DNA from 4 places in the Parabacteroides sp. Y3-G-102 genome. Region 4 is predicted to be linked to each of the others. Evidence: riboswitches for the same ligand, from Rfam matches in the RefSeq annotation. Region 4 holds a riboswitch; each other region holds the start of a gene.
The links. A riboswitch is a leader RNA that binds a small molecule or an ion and turns the genes downstream of it on or off. The one in region 4 is predicted to bind cobalamin.

Region 1 (5,871 bases), on a different contig from region 4:
TTGCCCCGAAATATTTGGAGAAAGAATAGACACATAACGTATTCTTTGGTAATTCGGCCATCATCGAGCGAAAATGCGGAATAAATGTCGCATACACATCATCCGTAATAATCATAAGGTTGGGATTGTCGTTCCGTACGATCTCAACGATCCTATTCATCAATGCTTTTGTCAATCCGTATGAAGGCGGGTTGCTCGGGTTTGTTATGAAAGCGGCTTTCACGCTAGGATCTTTCAGGACATCTAAATCCTTTTCTTGATATTGCCACGTGTGATAGCCGTCTTTTGTCATCTTCAAGGCTTTTATCTCTATGACATTAAAAAGATAACGAGCCTGTTCCGGAATCTCTATATAAGGAGTGAATACCGGAGCGAAGAGAATGATCTTGTCTCCCTTATTCAACAAGAAATTCTGCTGCAAGGAATCGAAGATATAACACATGGCGGCAGTTCCGCCCTCGGTAGCGAAAAGGTCGAATATTCCCTCAGGGGGCTGGTTATCACATAATTCTTGGTCTAAATAATCCCGCACGAGCATTTCCGTATATTTCAAGATACGATCGGGAACCGGATATTGATCACCAATGACACCTTCCGCCCATTCGTATACAAGCTCATTCTCATCTACACCTTTTTCCGTGACCAGATATTCATAGGTACCCTTCAATAAAGTAGCGCCGGGAGATTGCGCATGTTTCTTTAGAAACTGTACGAAGCGAGACGCGATCCTTTTGCGGTTGGGAACCCCTGCGGCTCCGGCCATCTCATCTGCCAATTCGGTTTCCCGCTGGCATTCCTCCAAGGCGAACTGCCCTAATAGGAAGAATGCCTCCCGTGGAACCGTACTGATCCAGTTTGGATTTCCCCTTCCTGCGTTCAGCATGATGTGCGTACTTTTACGAGCGCTCTCATCCGCTAACTCTATCAAGATGTTCTTTAGCTCGAAAGGGCTAATCTCCGACATCTTTTTCTCATATTCTCTCGTGACATGTATTTTCTTCTTGTCCATACATTATATATATTACATGATTAGCACAATAACGACACCCCAGATGATTAATAAAGTATTACCCACCGCATAGGTAACGGTATAGCCTAAGGCTGGAGTCTCACTTCCTACGGCATCTTCCACCGCTCCTAATGCGGCAGTTGTCGTACGTGAACCCGCCGTACAACCTAAAGTAATAGCCGGGTGGAACTTAAAAACGTAACGTCCCATCAGAATACCGATGATAAGCGGGATAGATGTCGCTAAAGCACCGATAATAAATAAACTTATACCGACTTCCTTCAATCCGGTCACGAAACTGGGACCCGCCGTGATACCGACTACGGCGATAAACATATTCAATCCCAAATTATTTAATATCCAGACGGAAGGCTCCGGAATACGCCCGAAGGTCGGATGCTTAGAACGAAGCCATCCAAAGACGAGCCCGGCTATCAAAGCACCTCCACTCGTACTTAGGCTAATCGGGACACCCCCGAAATGAATCGCGAGCGAACCTAAAATTCCCCCTAAGAAAATACCGATACCCACGAAAATCAAATCGGTCTGATTGGTTGGGCGATCGGGATATCCTAAAGCCGTCGCCGCTTTATTTACCTCTGATTTCATGCCTACCAATTCCAGCATATCACCGGAATCTATCACCGTAGCGGCCAAGACCGGGATATTGATACCCGCACGCCTTACGGACTTGATGCTAACACCATGCATGAACGATTGATTGCGTAAATAGCAGATCTTTTTCCCCACGTATTCCTTATGGATCACTAGTACGGGTAACGTCTCTGCCGGAAAATCGAGCAATTCAATGTCATTGACCTCGTCGCCAATCCAGTTCTCCTCTCCGATCACGAATTCCCGGCGACCGCTTAGGACAACCTCATTTCCGGTATGTAAAACCAAATCCGGTTTAACATCGGTTACTACATTATTAATACGGACACGCTCCACGAACAAATGCCGTCCCAATTGGTCTAAATACACCTCCAACTGCTTTACGCTTTTGCCATCCTTGAACCATTCATTACTAATCTTATAGGCCCGGAAAGTTACCGGACGGGCGGCAGGCATAAAGCCCGGTTGCTCGCTCTCGTCGTTATTTCCCATTTTAGCCTCTAGCTCTTTACACGCTTTTTTCACGTAGTCGAGTCCTCCTAAAAGACGTGGCCCGATATCACTCACTAACCATGCGGATCCTGCCGTACCGAAAATATAAGTTACCGCATAGGCCACGGGCATTACATTTACCATAGCACTTTTATCCGTATCGCTAATATTCATCTGTCCGATCGTATCTTCGGCAACTCCTAATACTGCCGACATCGTCTGGGAGCCCGCCAATAATCCTGCGGCCTCGCCTGCGTTATATCCCATAAGTTTCGCTAACAAAAAAGGAGCGATCAAACAAAATATACACATGACGGCGGCGAAAAGCATTTGAGGAAGACCTTCCTTTTTCAATCCCCGGAAGAACTGTGGCCCAACGCTATATCCTACAGCGAAGAGGAACATCAAGAAAAAGACGGACTTTAACGGTCCGCTTATATCGATTTTTAATTGCCCGATCAATACACCGACCAATAATACGCTGGTAACCGTTCCCAGCGTGAACTTCTTTATCTTAAACTTGCCAATCCAGAAACCGAGAGCTAAGGTTATGAAAATAGCTAGCTCCGGATAATGTTGAAGTAAATTAGTTATCCATTCCATATCTATTTATTTGATGTTAAACAAAAAAGATGCTATTGGAACAGGGATTCTTTGAAAGATGTTGTTACTTTTCGGGATTATTTATATAAATTTGCGACCGCTTAGGTGATAGAGTTTGTCTACCGACAACTCTATAAAAGGGAATCCGGTTAGAATCCGGAACAGTGCCCGCTACTGTGAAGCTCTTGAAAAGGAAAGCGTTCTGCTATGCCACTGTCTTAAGAAAGATGGGAAGGTTGCTTTCCGAGCCAGTCAGGAAACCTGCCAAGCGAAGTAATGATTAATTCCTCCCGGGGTCAGGAGTAATTAAGAGGATAGAAATATCACCTATATCTAAAAGATGTTGGAGACGTAATAATACGTTGTCTCCGTGGGATTGATATGTAATCTAATTATTAATATATTCATATGATGAGGAAACACTTACTATCTTTCTTCTTGCTGGTCATCAGCCTAGTTTGTCGTGCGCACGATGGCGAGAATTTTGTAGCATCCGATTTATTCGCCTCTTTACAACCGGGCGATAAGGCCGCTTTATTGATGGTACATTTTGGAACAACCCATGATGATACCCGTGCCTTGACAATCGACGCGATCAATCAAAAAGCGAAAGAAGCTTTCAAAGATGTTGAGTTGCGTGAGGCATGGACTTCTCGCATTGTAATGCGCCGCTTAAAAGCTCGTGGCGTAGAGAAACTGAACCCGATCGAGGCCTTGGAAAAATTAAAGACTGATGGTTATACACATGTCTTGATCCAATCCACGAATATAATCGAAGGTATCGAGATGGAATCCTTACGTAAGGATGTTGCCACCATGAAATCTTCTTTCAAGGAGATTCGTATCGGTAATCCTTTATTGTATACACCGGAGGATTATGAGGCGGTAATCGTCGCTATCACAAAAAATGGGGCGAAAGAAGGCGCTACTTTATTGGTAGGCCATGGCACTTATACTCCGGCGACGGCTCAATATGCCATGTTGGATTATATGTTGAAGGAGAAGGGATTCAAGGATTATTCCGTAGGAACCATCGAGGGCTATCCTACTTTTGATACGATGGTAGCCCAAGTAAAGGCCAATGGAACGAAGAAAGTCTTGTTGATGCCATTTATGTTTGTCGCCGGAGACCATGCGAAAAACGATATCGCCGGTGATTGGAAAGAGGAACTGGAAAAGAAAGGCTACGAGGTAAGCGTATTTATGGAAGGTCTGGGACAGAATCCGGATATTCAGAAGATCTTCATCGAACATGCCCGTTTCATGGCTAAACATAAGATGATCGATATCGTTGATAAGAAGAAAGCTTATGCGGTAGAGAAGGACTAAAAAAGTTCTCCAAATCTATGTTTTATTCCTTTCGGAAGAAAAAGTAATTCCTTCCGAAAGAAACTAAATTTTCATTCGAAGGAAAATGGAATTTCTTTCGAAAGGGATTTCACATGCATACAATAAACAGTTATAATGCTAAATATATGAAAAGAGTTTTGACAATCTTACCGTTGACAGCCTTATGTATCAGTACGATGCAGGCACAACACAAGAATGAGTACACGAATTTCGCCGATACGACATTCAATATTCAAGAAGTCGTAGCGACCGCCGCACGCAAGCCACGTCCACAAATCACGAAGTTGGACGTACCTATGAAATATCTTCCTATTTCAATTAATAGCATTACGGCGAGTAGTTTGGAGTTGCGAGGTATCCGTAATATCCAAGATGCGGTACGCTTTATGCCGGGCGTACGATTCCAGACATCTTATGGCGCATTTCAACAATTGTCGATCCGTGGTTTCGATCATTCTATCATGATGATAGACGGTATCCGCGATGAACGTTCGGCAATAAACAACTCTTATCCCGTACCCGATCTATCCTGTATCGAGTCTATTGAATTATTAAAGGGACCGGCTTCTGTACTTTACGGACATTCAGCCGTAGGTGGAACCTTGAATATCGTTCGTAAATCCCCGTCAGAGAAACAGAGCGTTAATGCTCGATTGGCCTACGGTAGTTACGAGAATAAAGAGGCGACACTTGGCATGGGCGGTAAATTGGTCGGTCCGGTCAATTATTACGCCAATGTCAACTTTTCCGATCAAGAGGGCTGGCGTGATAATGGCAACCGTCGCTTTTCCGGTTATCTGGCATTGCAAGCTAAAATGACGGAACGTGACATATTAGATGTTCGCGGAGGTTTTAACCGCGACTTCTATGGGACGGAGATCGGTCTTCCCGATTTAATGGCAAATGATGTATATAATGTGCAAACAGGACAGTTATATCTCCATAAAAATGAGATGCTACCGGGACTTGACCGTGAGGCTCGCTACAATAACGAGTCCGACTTTATGAAGAATCACGCATGGAACGTATCGACGCAATACACACATACTTTTTGGAACGGCGCGAAACTAACAGATCGCCTTTCTTACAATAACGACGATATCAACTATTTTGGGACGGAAGCCCTCGACTATCTCGAAAGTGATGATCCGATCTATGATCATTATTATATGAAAAACGGCCAGAAAAAATATATCTGTTTGGACAGTGTATATCTTTCTTTCCCGCTTCGCTTCTCCCATATAGCCAAGACGGTAGCCAATACGCTCGAGCTAAGCGGTAAATTCAGGACGGGTGAGATAAAGCATACGTATATGGGAGGTTACTCTTTCGTCGCCTTGAATCGTACCAGCTATTCGGGCTATAATTTAGGAGATGATGTTCAGGGTCCCGGCCTTTATTCGCATGTATCCGTTTATGATCCGCATAGCATGGGATATATGACCAGTAAATTCTCGAAAGCAACGGTTACGCATCATTATTCCAACAGCCTTTATCTTCAAGATATGGTTGAGTTCAACGAGCAATGGAAGGTATTAGCCGCTCTACGTTACGACTTTTTCCGTTATATGTCCGCCAGCGCTACAACTCCTACCGGACGACGTGAGTATGAGGAGCATTCAAGCTTCAATATGATAAAGAATAAGGCGTTGACTTATCGTTTCGGAGCGGTCTATCTGCCCCATCCGAATACATCCATTTATGCGTCTTTCGCCTCTTTCTTCAAGCCGATCCGTACGTTCTATCAAGATAACGTCATTTATGTAGGAGGTGATGGAAATCGTTTCGAGCCTGCTCGCAAT
Region 2 (5,871 bases), on a different contig from region 4:
TAGAAGACCATTTCAAATCCTTCGAACTGGCATTGTCCGGCCTAACAATAGCGGAAAGCTGTAGCTTGTCATTCAGGTTCATCGTTATGACATCTTCTGGCAGCAACTCTCCTGAAGATGCGAATCGCAATTCTATTTTTTCGACAGGTATAAATGTTTCTACCGTTACCTTACGTTTAGTTACAGACAAAGTTTCTCCGGTTATTTCCGATTTAATTGTCGCAATAATTTCAGCGACACCAGCAGAATGAGCAGTAACATTCGCATAATATGCCGTTCCTTCCACCGTTACGATATTTTCATCGGATGAAGTCCACTCTATCTTTTCTCCTAATTCTATTCTATTATCTACAGGAGTCAGCACTCTTTCTTTTGTTTCTCCAACATATAATTCTACAGAAGATTCCTTTAATGTCATTGCTGGACGCTTGACAGTAACAGAACATTTCGCAGAAAGTGTCGGGCGTATCTTACTCTTCGCTGTAATTATCGCAGTACCATAAGTGACACCAATGACAGTACCATCTTCCGAAACCCTCACAATTTCAGGATGAGAACTACTCCATTCTATTGTCTCTTCCGCTAATCCTGTAACAGCCAATGTTAAAGTTTTTTCTTTTCCTTCCAGTGTCACCTCTTTTTCATTAAACTCAAAAGGAGCTACTGTTGAAGTTGTCAACTTTACGACAACTTGTTTATTTACGATCTTACCATTTGAGTTAAACTCAAAATTAAGTTGAATTTCTTTCACTTCTTGGATACTCTCCACGATCGGAGCAATAGTCAACGTGTTATTTATCACCTCCGCACTAATTAGTTCCGGATTCGGATTCACAATCGTAGTAACAACCGCTGAAATCATATTATCACCATCTTCTATAATCTCATCCATTGATTTACTATACTTCGTATTTTCAGCGGAAAACGTAATTTCGCTAGGTAAACCGTCTGTGATTGTCGGAGCCATGTTATCCGGGAACACAGGCAAAGCAGGGAACCAATAATTCACTTTCTCATAAGGATAGCGACCTACCATTGTTCCGTTCGTATCCCCTCTTCCGTCTGTTTTAATTACCGCTAATTCATGTTCCGGGTTTAAGAATTCATGATAAAGGAAACAATACATATTATCATCCACCGGATCAATACGGAATCCCGTACCATAAAGACGCCAATCTCCTTTATCTAGCTTTGTAAAGTCGAATACTTGATAAAAAGAATCCTTATCTATGTCATAACAGAAAATCTTATATCCCGTGAACCAACTACCGGAGCCTTGTCCTTTCCAATAGATCTTATTCTCTTTCGTACTGGCACAGAAACCATCGGCGGTCCATGCATACCAAGAGTTGGGAATCTCCTCAATACCATCCGTTGTTGGTATATCTACCTTTTGCGTTGTTAACGTATATGGATTCACTTTCCACATATAAGGCATTGTCGCTCCGGTACCAGTTAACTCGAATGTCACGCTAGCCCATAAATTACCATCTTTAGAAAGCACGATAGAGCCCAAGCCATGATTACTATCCTCCTCGGGCTTCAATATCATATTGATAACTTTATCTTCTTTCGGATCGATCACCAACAATCCTTTCGTTTGATGTACCGCAAATACATATTTTCCAACACGGATCATGGTTCCAATCTGTGAATGATACAAATCGCTGGAAGAAATTCCCGTCGTTCCTCCGATTGCGCTGGCCTCGATAGACATCTGGTTTTCATCATATTTTCCGGTCTTTTCATCGTATCCTGTATGAAAAACATAAATACCATTACTCGTTCCGATATAACCTTTCGTCAGATCCACTCCTAAAAAAGAACGTCCATCAGCTCCTGCGCTGTTGATCGTCTGAAATTCCTTCTTCACTTGCATCGTTTTCGCGTCAATTACCGCTAAGCGACTTCCCTCTACAGATGCCGCACCATCTTTTGATTGCTTGGACACGATATACAACAAATCCCCATAAATCGTACCGAACTGGCTCGTACATCCCAATTCATGTCCCGGATTCTCTCTTTGGAACGCGTTATATGTCCAAGTCCCATCATCCGACAGGAAGTTCACCGAACTGTTTTGGTGCCCGTACCAATCTTCGTTTACGATAAAGGTACCTTTCGTGTAATCCACGCTTTCATTGGATCGAAGCATCGAGGCTCGTGCCTGCGAACCGGGTAATTCAGGTAATTGCAATTTCTGTTTCTCTATCGGATTCAGATCCCGCGAACCGGTTTGGCCTACTACCAACAGAGCCGATAGCAAACAGACCATACTTAAGTAAAGTGTTCGTCTCATGTTAATAAATTTAATTATTGAGTAATATGAATTTTAAATGTCTTTTTATCGCCATCCTTTTCGCCTATCAGTAGATAATTCCCGGATGGAAGAGATATTGGATGAAGTTCCTCCCGAACTTGAATCACAAAACGTTCCAACATTTTCCCGTTTATCTGCATTAAATAGATTTGATATCCGGCTAAATGCTCAAAGCGCAACGCTCCATTCTGATAGGAAACCTTTGGGATAACGGGAGCCATAGTCTCATTGCTCACCGGATCAGAAGATTTTTCTACCATATAGGTATCGATCACGTCCAAGCCATTCATGACTTGGATCTCTATCCGATAAGCGTCATCCCTCCCTAGGTTCTTCAGTGGGACGGATATAGTGCCGGAAGTAGCCCGTAAGCCTTTCGTCAGTAGTTCAGTAATGATATTGCCTTCCGCATCCGCTACGTAAGTGCCTATCTTTTTATAACTTCCATTCTCATATCTGTAGACACGAACCTCATAGGAGGTGGCTTCCTCCACTTTAGGGAATGAGATAACCGCCCCGGTCCCTTCAAAATCGATCTCAGGAGTAACCGTCTCCGTTACCGTCACCTCGCAAACAGCGGTATATCCGCCATCTACCGATCGGGCTGTTATTTTCACCACACCGGGCTTGGCACCTGTTACGACCCCATCTTCTACCGTTGCTATACCTGTATCGGAACTACTCCAAGTAACCTGCTTATTATCAGCGTTTACAGGAGAGATACTAGCTGCAAGGATTGCATTTGCTCCTGCTTGTAAACGCAAAGAAGACTTATTGAGAGAAATGGATGTTACGTGTATCACCGGGATCTCGGGTTCATCCCCTCCACCTCCAGAGGGTATTGTCGCTGCGACAAAGACATCTCCGGGCTGAGTTCCTTCTGATGTATTCATATTTCCATTCCAACTCCACGCATCCCAACAACCATCCGTCAATACACGGCTTGTAGCACCTAAACCTGAATAACTAAAATTCGAGGTTTGACTACTTCTCACAAAATAACTCCAATAACCATAATACCAACCGGCTTGCCAATGAATGCCATTGCTACAACTCCAATGGTCATAGTCATAAGATGGATATCCATATCTTTCCGCATTTATCGGGTGATAGATAACCCCGGTTTGTACGCCTTGTCGAATAGCCGCCGCTACGTCCCCCGCCGGATTTTCAGGAAAACCAGTCTGCCCCAACAAAGGATTCGTAATGGGAGGTTCAAATTTGAAAGCATTATTCGGTTCATTCTTGGCCACATCCAAATCATATCGGACGTCCAGATTATCCCCATATCCAATACCATCGATCGTATAACCCATCCAACCCGTATATTGGGTTAATAAAAGAAGTTTCTGATCGGCCTTCGCTATCGCCACGATCATATCGTGTCCGGTAGCCTCGCCATCCCAGCGATATCCCCAAACCATAGCATCCGGTCGATTCCCATCATGCCATTCGATCACTAAAGCGGCTCTCTTGCTGCCGCTTCCTACCCAAAACTGGATGTCGTCAAAAGAAAAGCTGGCGTCAGCCCTTAACTGGGACTTTGTTTTCGCCAGCACATTCGGAGCCGAGGGATGTGGTTGCCCTTGAACCAATCCTTGCGCCGAAAGACCTACTACACACAAAGCCATTACAAAGAAAAGAGATAGAATTTTTCTCATAAGCTTTTATATTAAATGTAAAACTCCAAAAAACGATCAAGAGGGAATATAAAAGAAAGATCAAATAATCATGAATATTTCCATAGTCCGGGAGGTACTAAGTCACGATTCACCCGATCAATCCTTCATGTAAAGCAATATTCACTTCGTATATTTCCCCTTTTTGAATCCTACGCTAAACCCCGGTAGCGTAAAATCGCGGCGGTTATCCGGCATTGGCAGGTCTTCTGACTTACTCCACTTTAGAACTTCCTTCCCGTTCCTTCCGGAAACAGTGGCAATGAGTTGATGTCTAAAGCTTTTTTGGAGCTTACAGCAGCGGGACTGTCCAGGTTTCTCACCTGATTCCCTTTTAATCGCCGTACCCTGAATAAAGTAGGCGAACCAATACGGCAGCAAATTTATAAAAAACAATTCAAAATATACACAATATTATTAAATGCTTTTTTTTGACTATACTGCATATTGTATAAATTAAAAAATAAGGACGAGGGAAATACCGACTACTATCCATAAAAAATGCGGTTACTATCAATAGTAATCCGATTTAATATAGATACCCACATGATCAGTTCGGATGAAAACAGGGGAGATCGATGAGCGTGCTACCGCCAGAGGATTGTCGGAAGCACTAGAGAAATTACGGATCGAAAAGTTTAGCCCTTCCGAGAAATTTATATCTAGTTGTAGAGACGTAATATGCCGCATTAGGGCCCGGTCTCTGAGCTGGATGAAAATTGACTCATACCGAAAAATCATCGAAATAAATCGATAGGTTCTTATTCCTGCCGATAAAACAGTTTTTCATTATCCAACTATTTTCCTTAGGATTCATCATTATAATCGTTTTTCTTTCCGGGAGCAGGTATAAATTGTTTTCGCAATATATAATGAAAGGAATATCAGATATATTGGTTACCTCCAAACACGTATTCCTCATTCGCTTAACCCGGATACAGGCCTTGACCAATGGGGCCAAGTATTTTTCTTCTCCCGCGATTTTCCCATCGAATAACGCGGCCGTACGACCGGCGAACAATGCCTCCCGTATCCTTTTCTCACTTCTTTCTTCCGAGAATACCAGCGTCAGGGGACGTAGTCCTTTCCTGTATATCCCGGAAAGAACACAATGAGCGTCGCTACTTGCCATAAACGCTTTCTTAAAACCGGAACACCATTCTAATGCAATCGGGTAAAAGTCCTTGTAAGACATGACTTCTATACCATCGATCATGTTCTCTTGAATCAGTTTTTCATGTATGGGATATAAAGTGGCCTTATGATTCGGCCAGCCGGGATGATTCCACACAATAAATGCCCCTTGCCTTTTTGCCTCGGCAATAGATTCCACAGGATTTTCTTTCTCCATAAGATTGACATCTTGTACAAACAAGGCGTTTAGGTGTCCCAAGGGCTTGGAACGTGTTATTTCCGCTCCGGGAATCACGATAAAGTCCATGTCGTCAGCAGCTTTTTTAGCGATTTTGTAAGATTCGTTTAAATCTCCTTTCAAAATAACCTTGTTGATCCGGTGCTCGATATGGTCAGTAATCGCTATCGCATCCAATCCCTCCTGCCAAGCCTCATATATCCGGGCATCGGGCCATACCAAGCCGTCGGAGAATACCGTATGGGTATGAAAGTCACATTTTAACGTCTCGTAATTACTGAATCCCGGAATCTCGATCCGGTCTCTTATAAACAAGTGATCGATATGCGTTAGCTCGTAAACATCCTCTTCCTCAGAGGTTTCGTCCGGCAATGCGGGAACTATGAATCTTTTCATGCTTAAAATTGCTCAATAACGGGGTACTAAGATAGAAATAAACAACAAAATTTTCTCATAAGCTAATTAATTTAAAATGTCATTCATATCACATTGTTATAACG
Region 3 (5,871 bases), on a different contig from region 4:
AGTAGATAGGTTTTCATGCGGGGCAGATAATAGACATCATCGATACCCAAGCTAACCATCTGTATCTTGTCTTGGGTACAGGATAGAAATGCTAGGAAACCTGAAATGAATAGATATAAAACTTGTCTCATAACGCTGTTCTATTTATAAAGGAAAACCATATGGGCGGGGATATCCCCGGTACGTACGCCCCATTTTCGTATCCCGTTCTTATCGTAGCAATAGAGGGTCCCGCTGGATACGTAATTCTTGGCATCGGTGACGAAGATGTCTTTCGTATAGGGATGGACCATGATCCCGTATGGGATACGAATGTCTTTCTCGCTACCGTCGGTGATAAAGTTCGTGCTGATCACCTCTTTGGTACGGACATCTATGATTCCGTACGAGATGCTGTTACTCTGCGTATTCACGTTCCATTCCGTACTGTAATAGAAGAGGGAATCTCCGCTGATGCAAAGGTTGGAGCAAGGGATATTCAGGGTATCGGTAACCACCATCTCATTATATCCTTTTCGCTTTTCCAGTACATACAGGTTGGAATGTACCGTATCGTAATCTCCCCGAGAAGTTACCCATAATTTACCGTATTTATCCGCACGGATACGGTGCAGATTGATCCCTACCGGAATCTTTTGGACTTGCTTGAAACGGTTTAGTTCGATGACGGAAACCGTATTGTCGTACTCCGGGGCACGATAGCCTCCGGAATTCACTACGTAGATATATTCACCCAAAATCTCTAATTCATCCGGCTGGTAGCCGACAATGACTTTAGCGTCTATTTTCAGGCTGGTCGTGTCTACCCGATATACGGCTCCTTGTGGAGCATTCGGGTCGATTTGCACGGGGCCGACATAAGAGGTTACATAGGCGTTTCCCCGGTAAAAACGGATGTACCGGCAGTTAGGAATGTCTATTTGCGTGATCCGCTCACAAGTCCGGGCGTCCAATACTTCTACTTTATGGGAACAATTGACTACAACATATAGCTTACTTCCGTAAATCTGGATATCATTGCCTACATCGCCCAACTCCTTGACCACGTTTGGGTTCCGTTCCGAGTAGAGGTTACGGATATAATAACCGTTCACGTAATCCAGATAATCCAGCGTACATTTATTGCTTCCCATATTCCCCTCGTTCACTAAATACATCCCTTGAGGATTCGCCTCGGGGTGGATACCATCGGAGACCAGCTCGTATTCCGATGGAACTACGATCTCGATCTTACGGCAGGATGAAAAAGCGCAACCGATCAGGATACCTATTATATATAATGTATGTCTTTTCATATCTCGATCGTTAAAGACACTTTGTAATTTCGTTTCGGCATCGGATAATTCAGGATCACGTCGTAGTCTTGGCTTAACAGGTTGTTTACCTCTACGGCAGCCTTGATAAGTCCGAATTTGAATTTCAAATCTTTCGACAAGGAGATGTCGCTGGTGTACCACGGTTGCGTATAATTGTATTTGATATTTTCCTGCTGGTTATACCGCTCTCCCACATATATGAAACTATAGTTGAGGTTCCATCCCTTGAAAGAGGCTTGTGCGATGGCGGAGCCGCTATGCCAAGGGATATAAGGGATTTGATCTCCGTAATAGGTATCCGAGGGATCCGTGAAGTCTTGGGCCTTTTGATAGGTGTATTGTACGCGTAGCGTGACGAACAAATCTTTTACCGGATTGACGGTCGTTTCCGTACTGACATCTATACCTTTGATTTCTACCTTACCCAAATTCAGCATCGTCCAACGGAACTGCTGGCCTTTGGGGTAAGCGATGATCTTGTCTTTCACCTTGTTGTAATAACCATCCGCCTGTATCTTGAAGCGATAGAAAAGATGGTTCTCCCATGTTTTCGTGTAAGCGAAGCCGGCATCATATTGGGTTACGTATTCCGGGTTTAATTTGGAGTTTCCCATATCGGCGTAATACAAATCGTTGAAGGTGGGCATGCGGAAGATCCGTTTATAGAAAGCGCGTACATTAAAGTCTTGTTTCTCGAACGGCTTATAGGAGGCGAACACGGCGGGTGTGAGGATTTGCCGGGCTTCCGGTGCGGGGCCTTCTTCTACACGGTCGTTGATAAAAGTCGCCAGTCCGCTGGCCTGTAATTTTACTTTTCCTAACCGGAGCGCCGTAGCGACCGAAAGGAGGTTGGTGAAGCGTTCCGGGTAAACGAATCCATACATATCGGCGTTCATCTTGTTCCATTGCAAGTCGTAAGAAGCAGAGACATCCCAGTTCGAGAGGATGGAGTAGACATTAGCGGAAGATAGGTAAATCTCCCGTTGCTTATACAGGTTATCTACATGAATCAGCTTGTCGTCGTTGTTCACATAATGCGTACGGTAGAAAGCGTATTTCGCATTGACCTGTGTCTTGAATTTACTATTGATTTCTTTGATATAGGAGCCTTGCATGAAAGAGTTCGTATCCCATACTCGTTCGCCGCGTCGCCATACGTTGTTTACGATAGCCCCCGGGATACCTCGTTCGGAATTGTAGTTGTAGAACTTAAGATTCCAAGTACCGTCGCTCATCTTGCCATACAATCCGGCCTCTAGGCGGGTGGCGTTGATATCCCCGTTTTCCCGGACGGCGGTCGTATCGTAAGCGATCTCTCCGGCAGGGTTGATACGGCGGTAACGAAATTTGTATTTACCGCTTCCGCTTAACCATTCGGCGCTGAAAGAGGCGGCTACGTTTTCTGATATCTTATATTCGAACAGGGCCGAGGGATTGATAACGTCGAAGGAACCGACTTTCATCGTGGCACGGATATTCGTTGTTTTTCCTTCTTCGAAACGAGGACGACGAGAACGCAGATAAAGCGTACCGGCCGCACCGAAATCTTTCGCGGATTGGAAGATATCGCTCTTCTGGCCATTGTATAAAGAAATCTCCTCGATATTGTCTAAGGAATACATTCCGAGGTCTACTTGTCCGTTTTGCGCGTTGCTTAATTCGATACCGTCGTAGAAAACACCCATATGGTTCGTTCCCATGCTTCGGATGTTTACGGTCTTGATACCTCCTACGCCCCCATAGTCTTTCAATTGGACGCCCGAGAAGTAGCGCAAAGCATCCGCTACCGTGTGGCTGTTCAAATTTTGTAATTCTTTCCCCGATAGTTTTTGGGAAGGAATTACCTCTTTAAAGCTGAAACTCCGGGCCGTGACCGTAACTTCGTCCAAGTGTTGGATAGAGTCGAGTTTGCTTTGTCCATGGGACATACCTATCGCCAGCATCGATAATACGCAAGCGAGGTATCCCTTTCTAGCAAAGGATAACACCATTATTTAAAACCTGTTTAGAAAATGATTCGTACCAAGCCGCTCTGTCCTCGCGAACGACTTCTCCCTAACTGGCAGGTCTTCTGACTGACTCCCATCCCGAAAGCCTTCCCGATATATATCCTTATATACCAGTGGCGAAAGTGTTTCCGGAATGTTTGAAATAGAGCTTCACAGCAACGGGACTGTTCAGGAATTACACCTGATTCCCATTTAATCCGTAACCCCGGTTGGGTGAAACGGAACCAATTCGGGACAAAGGTATGAAATCTTGTTAATATCCGGGCTATAATTGGAGAATTTCCTTAAATGAAAGGGTTGTACTTGTATGTTACGATTTCCTTTTTATTTAAAGAAGCTTGTACGTCAATTAACCGTTGGTTGCTGCTTCCCCGGAATAAAAGGCTCTCATCCCGAAGGGTTTGTTTGTAGCGGCCATCTACCAATACGTCGATATAGGATAATAAGGCGGCTTGTGCCGGGTTCTTTATCAGGTCCTCGAATTTATATCCCGTGTAGCACCAGATCGTCTTTTGGCTTTTTTCCTTGATCGCCTTGGCTACCTCGGTGAAGCCTTCCGGCTGGAACATGGGATCTCCACCACTGAAGGTGACGTTGGCGAACTCGTCAGCCAGCACTTTCTCCACGATCTCTTCCGTTCTTACTTTCTTTCCTTTATGGATGTCCCATGATTCGGGGTTGTGGCAACCCGGGCATTTGTTCGGGCAACCCGCCGCATAGATGGCGGTCCGGAATCCCGGACCGTCTACGGTGGTATCTTCGATGATATCTATGATAGACAACATGGTAATTGAAAATTGACAATTGACAATTGAAAATTAGTTGTGGGTGATGCGGTCGTTCAGCTCGGATAGCTTGGCGTTGTTCCAACGGTCGGTGGTTCCTACCAAGTAACCGGTGATGCGTTGAAGTTTGTCCAAGTGTTTGCTGCCGCATTTTGGGCAGGCTTCCAGATTCGGGGTGGAGTTCTCGTAGCCACAATCCAGACAACGGTTACGATTATGGTTTACGGAACCGTATCCGATATTGTATTTATCCATCATATCCACGACACGCATGATCGCTTCGGGGTTATGGGTAGCGTCGCCATCCATCTCTACGTAAAAGATATGGCCGCCACGAGTCAAATCATGATAAGGAGCTTCCACTTCGGCTTTATGACGGGCGCTGCACTTGTAATATACCGGGACGTGATTAGAGTTCGTATAATAATCCCGATCCGTGATACCCGGAAGCGATCGGAACTTCTTACGATCTTTTCCCGTGAACTTGCCGGACAAGCCTTCAGCCGGAGTTGCCAGTACGCTATAATTGTGTTGATATTGCTCAGAGAATTGGTTGGCGCGATCCCGGATATACGTAACGATCCTTATGCCTAAGGCCTGCGAATCCTCATCTTCGCCATGATGCTTCCCGGTAAGGGCTACCAAGCATTCGGCCAGTCCGATAAAGCCGATGCCCAAGGTGCCTTGGTTGATAACGGAGGCAATCGAATCGTTAGGCTTCAATTTTTCCGAGCCTAACCACAAGGAAGACATCAACAACGGGAATTGCTTCGCGTAAGCGGTTTTCTGGAACTCCATACGCTCATGCAACTGACGAGCCGTAAGTTCCAGCATATGATCCAGTTTAGCGAAAAATAGGGCGATACGCTCTTCCTTATTCTCCACTTGCATGCACTCGATAGCCAATCGTACGATATTGATCGTCGAGAAGGATATATTACCTCGTCCGATAGAAGTTTTTGGTCCGAAACGATTCTCGAATACACGGGTACGGCATCCCATGGTCGCTACCTCGTGGATATAGCGCTGAGGATCGTCCTCTTTCCAATCCTCGCTTTGGTTGAAGGTCGCGTCGAGATTCAAGAAGTTCGGGAAGAAACGACGGGCGGTGACCTTGCAGGCCAATTGGTAAAGATCGTAGTTACGGTCTTCCGGCAGATAGCTTACGCCTCGTTTCTTTTTCCATATCTGGATCGGGAAGATAGCGGTCTCGCCGTTACCTACGCCTCTGTAAGTGCTTTTTAATAACTCCCGGATGATGCAACGACCTTCCGCCGAGGTGTCGGTCCCATAATTGATGGAGCTGAATACCACTTGGTTACCTCCACGGGAATGGATCGTGTTCATATTATGGATAAAAGCCTCCATCGATTGATGTACACGGCTTACCGTGCGGTTGATGGCATGTTGTATGACGCGTCTATCACCGCTTAATCCATCCAAGGTCTGTGTCTGGTAATCGTCGATAGGCTTATTATATAAGTGGGAGAAATCCTGTCCGTATAAATCCTCTAAGGTCTTTACTTCCTCGATAAAGCTATTACGTACGTAAGGAGCTAGGTAGAAGTCGAACGCCGGTATCGCCTGTCCGCCATGCATCTCGTTTTGGGCGGTCTCTAGAGAGATACAGCCAAGGATACTGGCGGTTTCGATTCGTTTAGCCGGACGTGATTCGCCATGGCCGGCAGAGAATCCGTATTTCAGGACGCGATCCAACGGGTGTTGTACGCAGGTCAAGCTTTTAGTCGGATAATAATCTTT
Region 4 (5,871 bases):
TCGTTATCCGAGAACTTAGAGTGGTAGACCAATAGCTTATCCCCGAATAATTTCGCCAGCCGTTCCGTGATCTGGGTCGTGATAGCGATCTCCGGCAACATATATAAAACCTGCCGCCCCAGCCGCAAGACCTCATGGATCAAACGGACGTATATCTCGGTCTTACCACTGGAAGTCACGCCATGAAGCAAGCAGACCTCTTTCGTCTTGAAAGCCTCATGGATCTCTCCATAGGCTTTCTCTTGCGCCGGACTGAGCGGATTCGGCTCTTGCAAGCGGCAGACAGATACTTGCAAACGACCCACCTCTTTCTCGTAACTCTCCAAGATACCCCGTTTCAGCAGCCCCTCCAATACCGCAGAGGTATAACCACTGCGTTCCAATAGCTCTTTCTTGGAAAGCTCCTTCGATAAAGCGGGATTCAAGGTATGGCTTAAATCCAAGAAGCTGACCAGCAGAAGCTCTTGCTTCTTCGCTCGTTTCAAATCCTCGAACACCGCCTGTAATTTCGTCTCATCCCGGTAAGCCTCGGCCAAACGGATAAACGCCTGTGTCTTGGGAACGAATCCTCGCTTTAGCTCCTCGCTCACCTCGACCGCCCCTTTCACCATCAAGGAAGAGACGATCGGGACAACATTTCGAAGACCGGTCTTCTTCTCCAACTCCGAGATCGTCAATTTCAAAACCCCGCTAAAAGCATCCAGTACCGCTTGCTCGTTCGGGCGCAAGGGGGCGGTGGCCTCGAAATCCTCATTATAAGTAACCGCCGTCTCGCTTTCCAACTTTAAGCCGGAAGGCAAGGCCGCCTTATACACGTCGCCCAGCTTACATATATAATAAGAAGATATCCATTTCCAGAAACGGAGTTGCGGACGGCGGAGCACCGGCGTGGCATCCAGCAAAGCGTAGATCTCCTTCGTCTCAAAATCGGATACCGGTTCCCGGTCGTGTACCTCCATGACGATAGCCGTATAATATCGTTTCTTCCCGAAATGCACGATCACCCGGCAACCGGGAGTCACGGCTCTCTCCAGATCTTCGGGTATCCGATAGGTATAGCTATTCTCCAAAGGAAGGGGAAGTATGACGTCCGCGTATTTCATTCAAACAGGTGTTTCATTACGAGCCCAAAAATAACAAAAAAGGCCGGACTTCTAAAGCCCAGCCTCTCTCATTTTATTTTCACCTATTTAGAACAAGATCGCTGCCGTGATAGACCATCCACGGTTCTTTCCGGCACCGTCGGAGAGGTTCACCTTCTCAATACTATAGTTATCAGTCAGTCCCAGACCATAATTGAAACCCACCTGCAAGTGGCTGATCAGTTCCACGCCGGCACCGAAGTTAAGACCTGCGCTGAAATTCTTCGCCTTCACCTGATCCGCTACGGAACCCGGGATATCCCAAAACTTATCACCGCCTACACGGAAACCGATATACGGACCGGCTGCCAGATACGCCTTGACGATCGGTAAGCCGAATTTCCATTTCAAGTTGACCGGAACATCGATATAATCCGTCTTCATCGAAGTCTTCACCCCGCCAGCCGAGGTCGTTTCCAAACCCTTTTGCGAATACAACACTGCCGCATCGATCCCGACACCCACCAACGGTAAGGTCGTCTCGATCATCGGACCCACTTGGAAGCCGGTTACGTTATCCGCTTTCAACACGTCCGAGTTGAAATGAACAGACGATATATTCACACCTCCCTTGATACCGAATTTAAGCTGAGCGTTCGCCGGAAGCGCCATCAACGCTAGCAAGGCAACCATAACAAGTCCCACAATTTTCTTCATATTCATACTTCTTTTGTTAATTACTCGTTGCAAATAAACGCACTTTTCTAATAATAAACAAATATTCTCTATAGAGTGTTCACGGAATACCCCAGTCCTTTAAACGCAAAGAAAGCATGCATCTTACACACGGAGCTCATCCCGTCGGTCAGATTCATGCTTCTTTCCCTAATTATTATGGCAAAATAATTATCCGAAACCATGAGACGACTTGATAAGAAAACCTTGGATAAAGAATAGTAAAAACCGGATACGGTTCTTGCGTTCTCTTCCGGCCTTTCCTCGAAGCCGTCGAAAATATACACGCCTTGCAGGTCTTCTGACTTACTTCCGGTCTTAAGCGCCTTCCCATTCACTTGAATGAACAGTGGCAACAGTATTGCTCAACCCGTTTATGAAGCTTACAGCAGCGGGACTGTCCGGGATTCTCACCCGATTCCCTTTTAATCCCTATCCGGCGATTGCCGAAAGGGAACAAAGCATGTAGCAAAGATACATAAAGTTTTGATGTAGCCTAACACTTTCCACAAAAAATATCCTTATATTCCCGGTTCCTGATATAGCATAAAGCCGCCCCGATAGCCGTGCGATATTCGGCATACTCCGGTATCTTGAAATGGACATCGCACATCTCCTCCAGACGGGGGAAAATATCCGGGCATTGTGGCAAGCGAGTCAGGTTACCGATCAATACGATATTCTTGATATCGCCATTTAACGAGGCGAAAACAGCTCCTTGTCCGATGGTCTGCAAGACCATATGAACGATACCGAGAGCGATATCCTCAACCTTAGCGTTCGCGTCCGCTTTTCCGAAAATAGAGGCTGTCACGTCCAGCGGCAGGCCGGGTAGCGGATGCGGCGTAATATCCCGGATATGCAAGTCGATATCATTCAAGGAACCGTGCTCGGCCAAAGACGCTATTTGGTGAAAGTCATGCGTTTTCAATAATAGCTTAGACAAGCCGAGGATTGTTCCGCCACCGATACCCAATCCCCCGATATGCTCGATCGTGGAGCCTTGTACCTTGACAAAGGAGGTACCCGTTCCCATGCTGACCACCAATAGACTGTCCAGTCCCGTATTATATTGCGCCCCTAGCCCATTCGCAAGGAACTCATCCGTCTTCGCAGTTGGTAAGCCATATAAAGGTTGATCGATATAGGCGCTACCTACACCCGTCAAGATCACTTTCTCTATATTCGAGAGCGAGATGTTATTATCATAAATATACTTACCGAAGGCTCCGAATAAAGAGGTTACCGGATCGGTAGCTTTCACGAACATCGGGTTCTTGATCTTCTTATCCTCCACGCCGACGATCTTGGTCGTGCTACCTCCCACATCTATACCTATAACGATTCCCATGATTCTTTCCCTTTTTAATTGAATAATCGCTACAAAAGTACATAAACCCGCATACAATACTAAAAAAGGCCGGACAAAATCAATTGTCCAGCCTCTCTTTATTTAAAAACCGTAAGGTCTAAACTCTATTTATTCGCCTAACAAGATCTCAAGGATCTGGCAAGCTGCCTTCGATACGGAAGTACCCGGGCCAAAGATAGCGGCAACGCCAGCCTTATACAAGAAGTCATAGTCTTGAGCCGGGATTACACCTCCAGCAATAACGATGATGTCCTCACGACCTAGTTTCTTCAACTCCTCGATAACCTGAGGAACCAACGTCTTATGACCAGCGGCCAAAGAAGAAACGCCCATTACGTGAACGTCGTTCTCCACAGCTTGACGGGCAGCCTCGGCCGGAGTCTGGAACAACGGTCCCATATCTACGTCGAAACCACAGTCCGCATAACCAGTAGCGACAACCTTAGCGCCACGGTCGTGTCCGTCCTGACCCATCTTAGCGATCATGATACGAGGCTGACGGCCTTCTTTCTTAGCGAATTGCTCGCAAAGCTCGCAAGCTTTCTGGAAGTCTGCGTCTTTCTTAGTTTCTGATGAATACACGCCTGAAATAGTTCTAATGATTGCTTTATAACGACCTACAACCACCTCGCAAGCATCGGAGATCTCTCCCAATGACGCACGCAAGCCGGCAGCCTTAACAGCCAACTCTAATAAGTTGCCCTTCTTCGTCTTCACGCACTCCGTGATATCAGCCAAAGCTTTTTGAACAGCGGCTTCGTCACGGTTAGCACGCAACTCCTTCAAAGCGGCGATCTGCTCGTTACGTACGGCTGTATTATCGATCTCAAGGATATCGATCGGATCTTCCTTCGGCAAACGATATTTGTTAACACCAACGATGGTCTGAACACCAGAGTCGATACGAGCCTGTGTACGAGCGGCAGCTTCCTCGATACGCATCTTAGGAAGACCTGTCTCGATGGCTTTCGCCATACCACCCATGCTCTCGATCTCTTGGATCAATGCCCAACCTTTATGTACCAACTCATTCGTCAAAGACTCTACATAGTAAGAACCAGCCCACGGGTCGATCTCCTTACAGATCTTAGTCTCTTCCTGAATGTAAATCTGTGTATTACGAGCGATACGAGCGGAGAAATCGGTCGGCAAAGCGATCGCCTCATCCAATGCGTTCGTATGCAAAGATTGTGTATGTCCTAATGTAGCGGCCATAGCCTCGATACAAGTACGTCCTACGTTATTGAACGGATCTTGCTCGGTCAATGACCAACCGGAAGTCTGGCTATGTGTACGCAATGCCAATGATTTCGGGTTCTTAGCGCCGAAGCTCTTCACGATCTTCGCCCACAACATACGAGCCGCACGCATCTTGGCGATCTCCATGAAGTGATTTACACCGATAGCCCAGAAGAATGACAAACGGGGAGCGAACGCATCCACATCGATACCGGCGTTGATACCGGCACGAAGATATTCCATACCGTCGCACAACGTATAAGCCATCTCGATATCAGCCGTAGCACCAGCCTCCTGCATATGATAACCGGAGATAGAGATAGAGTTGAACTTCGGCATCTTCTGAGAGGTGTACTCGAAGATATCAGCGATAATCTTCATGGAGAACTCAGGCGGATAGATATAGGTATTACGTACCATGAACTCTTTCAAGATATCGTTCTGGATCGTACCGGCCATTTCCTCCAACTTAGCACCTTGCTCCAAACCTGCGTTGATATAGAATGCCAATACCGGAAGCACACCACCATTCATGGTCATGGAAACAGACATCTTGTTCAAAGGAATACCATCGAACAACACTTTCATGTTCTCCAAGGAACAGATAGATACACCCGCTTTACCTACATCACCAACCACACGTTCGTTGTCGGCATCGTAACCACGGTGAGTCGGAAGGTCGAACGCAACGGACAAACCTTTCTGACCGGAAGCCAAGTTACGGCGATAGAAAGCGTTAGACTCCTCAGCGGTAGAGAAACCTGCGTACTGACGGATTGTCCAAGGACGCATAGCGTACATACCGCTGTACGGGCCACGTAGATAAGGAGGCAAACCAGAAGCATAGTTCAAGTGCTCCATACCCTCCAAGTCTTCTTTTGTATATACAGGTTTCACCTCGATATGCTCGGGTGTTTTCCAATTGGGCTCGATACCATTGGCTTTTGCCCATTCGGCAGCGTTTGTAGCTGCGAATCCGGCATTCTTTATATCTATGTTTTTAAAATTTGGTCTCATAATTGTTTATACTTAAGCGATTCCTAATTTAGCGTTGAATGCTTTCAATGTCTCAAGCACATTGCTCTTTACATTTACGAACTGGTCGATACCTTGAGCCTTCAAGTCGTCCGCGCAAGCAGGAGCTCCGGCTACAACGAATTCGGCACGTCCGGCCAAAGCCTTGTAAGCGGCAGGAGCGAATTCAGCATACTCGTCATCACTAGAGCAAAGAACCACGATCTCGGCACCAGCCTTGACAGCAGCCTCAACACCAGCCTCAACCGTATCGAAGCCTAAGTTATCAATTATCTTATATCCGGCACAACCGAAGAAGTTAGCGGAGAACTGTGAACGAGCCAAACGCATCGCCAAGTTACCTATCGTCAACATAAATACCTTCGGAGTCTTGCCACTCTTCTCTGTCGTCATACGCAAAGCCTCGAA

Region 1: it holds a riboswitch for cobalamin, as region 4 does, so the genes downstream of both, NBH16_RS15645 (sirohydrochlorin cobaltochelatase) here and NBH16_RS08465 (porin family protein) in region 4, are expected to answer to the same signal.
Region 2: it holds a riboswitch for cobalamin, as region 4 does, so the genes downstream of both, NBH16_RS17400 (Ig-like domain-containing protein) here and NBH16_RS08465 (porin family protein) in region 4, are expected to answer to the same signal.
Region 3: it holds a riboswitch for cobalamin, as region 4 does, so the genes downstream of both, NBH16_RS17455 (TonB-dependent receptor) here and NBH16_RS08465 (porin family protein) in region 4, are expected to answer to the same signal.

The regions. Positions count from the first base shown of each region.
Region 1 is NZ_JAMOKU010000032.1:15,106-20,976, forward strand. It holds gene NBH16_RS15635 (bifunctional aspartate transaminase/aspartate 4-decarboxylase) at 1-1,009, opposite strand, end outside; gene aspT (aspartate-alanine antiporter) at 1,022-2,719, opposite strand; cobalamin riboswitch at 2,805-3,002, shown strand; gene NBH16_RS15645 (sirohydrochlorin cobaltochelatase) at 3,131-4,048, shown strand; gene NBH16_RS15650 (TonB-dependent receptor) at 4,195-5,871, shown strand, end outside.
Region 2 is NZ_JAMOKU010000039.1:13,031-18,901, reverse strand. It holds gene NBH16_RS17405 (Ig-like domain-containing protein) at 1-2,299, opposite strand, end outside; gene NBH16_RS17400 (Ig-like domain-containing protein) at 2,314-3,981, opposite strand; cobalamin riboswitch at 4,182-4,385, opposite strand; gene NBH16_RS17395 (PHP domain-containing protein) at 4,724-5,767, opposite strand.
Region 3 is NZ_JAMOKU010000039.1:34,082-39,952, forward strand. It holds gene NBH16_RS17445 (hypothetical protein) at 1-131, opposite strand, end outside; gene NBH16_RS17450 (YncE family protein) at 141-1,295, opposite strand; gene NBH16_RS17455 (TonB-dependent receptor) at 1,292-3,307, opposite strand; cobalamin riboswitch at 3,361-3,569, opposite strand; gene nrdG (anaerobic ribonucleoside-triphosphate reductase activating protein) at 3,610-4,110, opposite strand; gene NBH16_RS17465 (anaerobic ribonucleoside triphosphate reductase) at 4,144-5,871, opposite strand, start outside.
Region 4 is NZ_JAMOKU010000013.1:74,632-80,502, reverse strand. It holds gene priA (replication restart helicase PriA) at 1-1,103, opposite strand, end outside; gene NBH16_RS08465 (porin family protein) at 1,191-1,799, opposite strand; cobalamin riboswitch at 2,092-2,294, opposite strand; gene coaW (type II pantothenate kinase) at 2,314-3,168, opposite strand; gene scpA (methylmalonyl-CoA mutase) at 3,298-5,445, opposite strand; gene mutA (methylmalonyl-CoA mutase small subunit) at 5,458-5,871, opposite strand, start outside.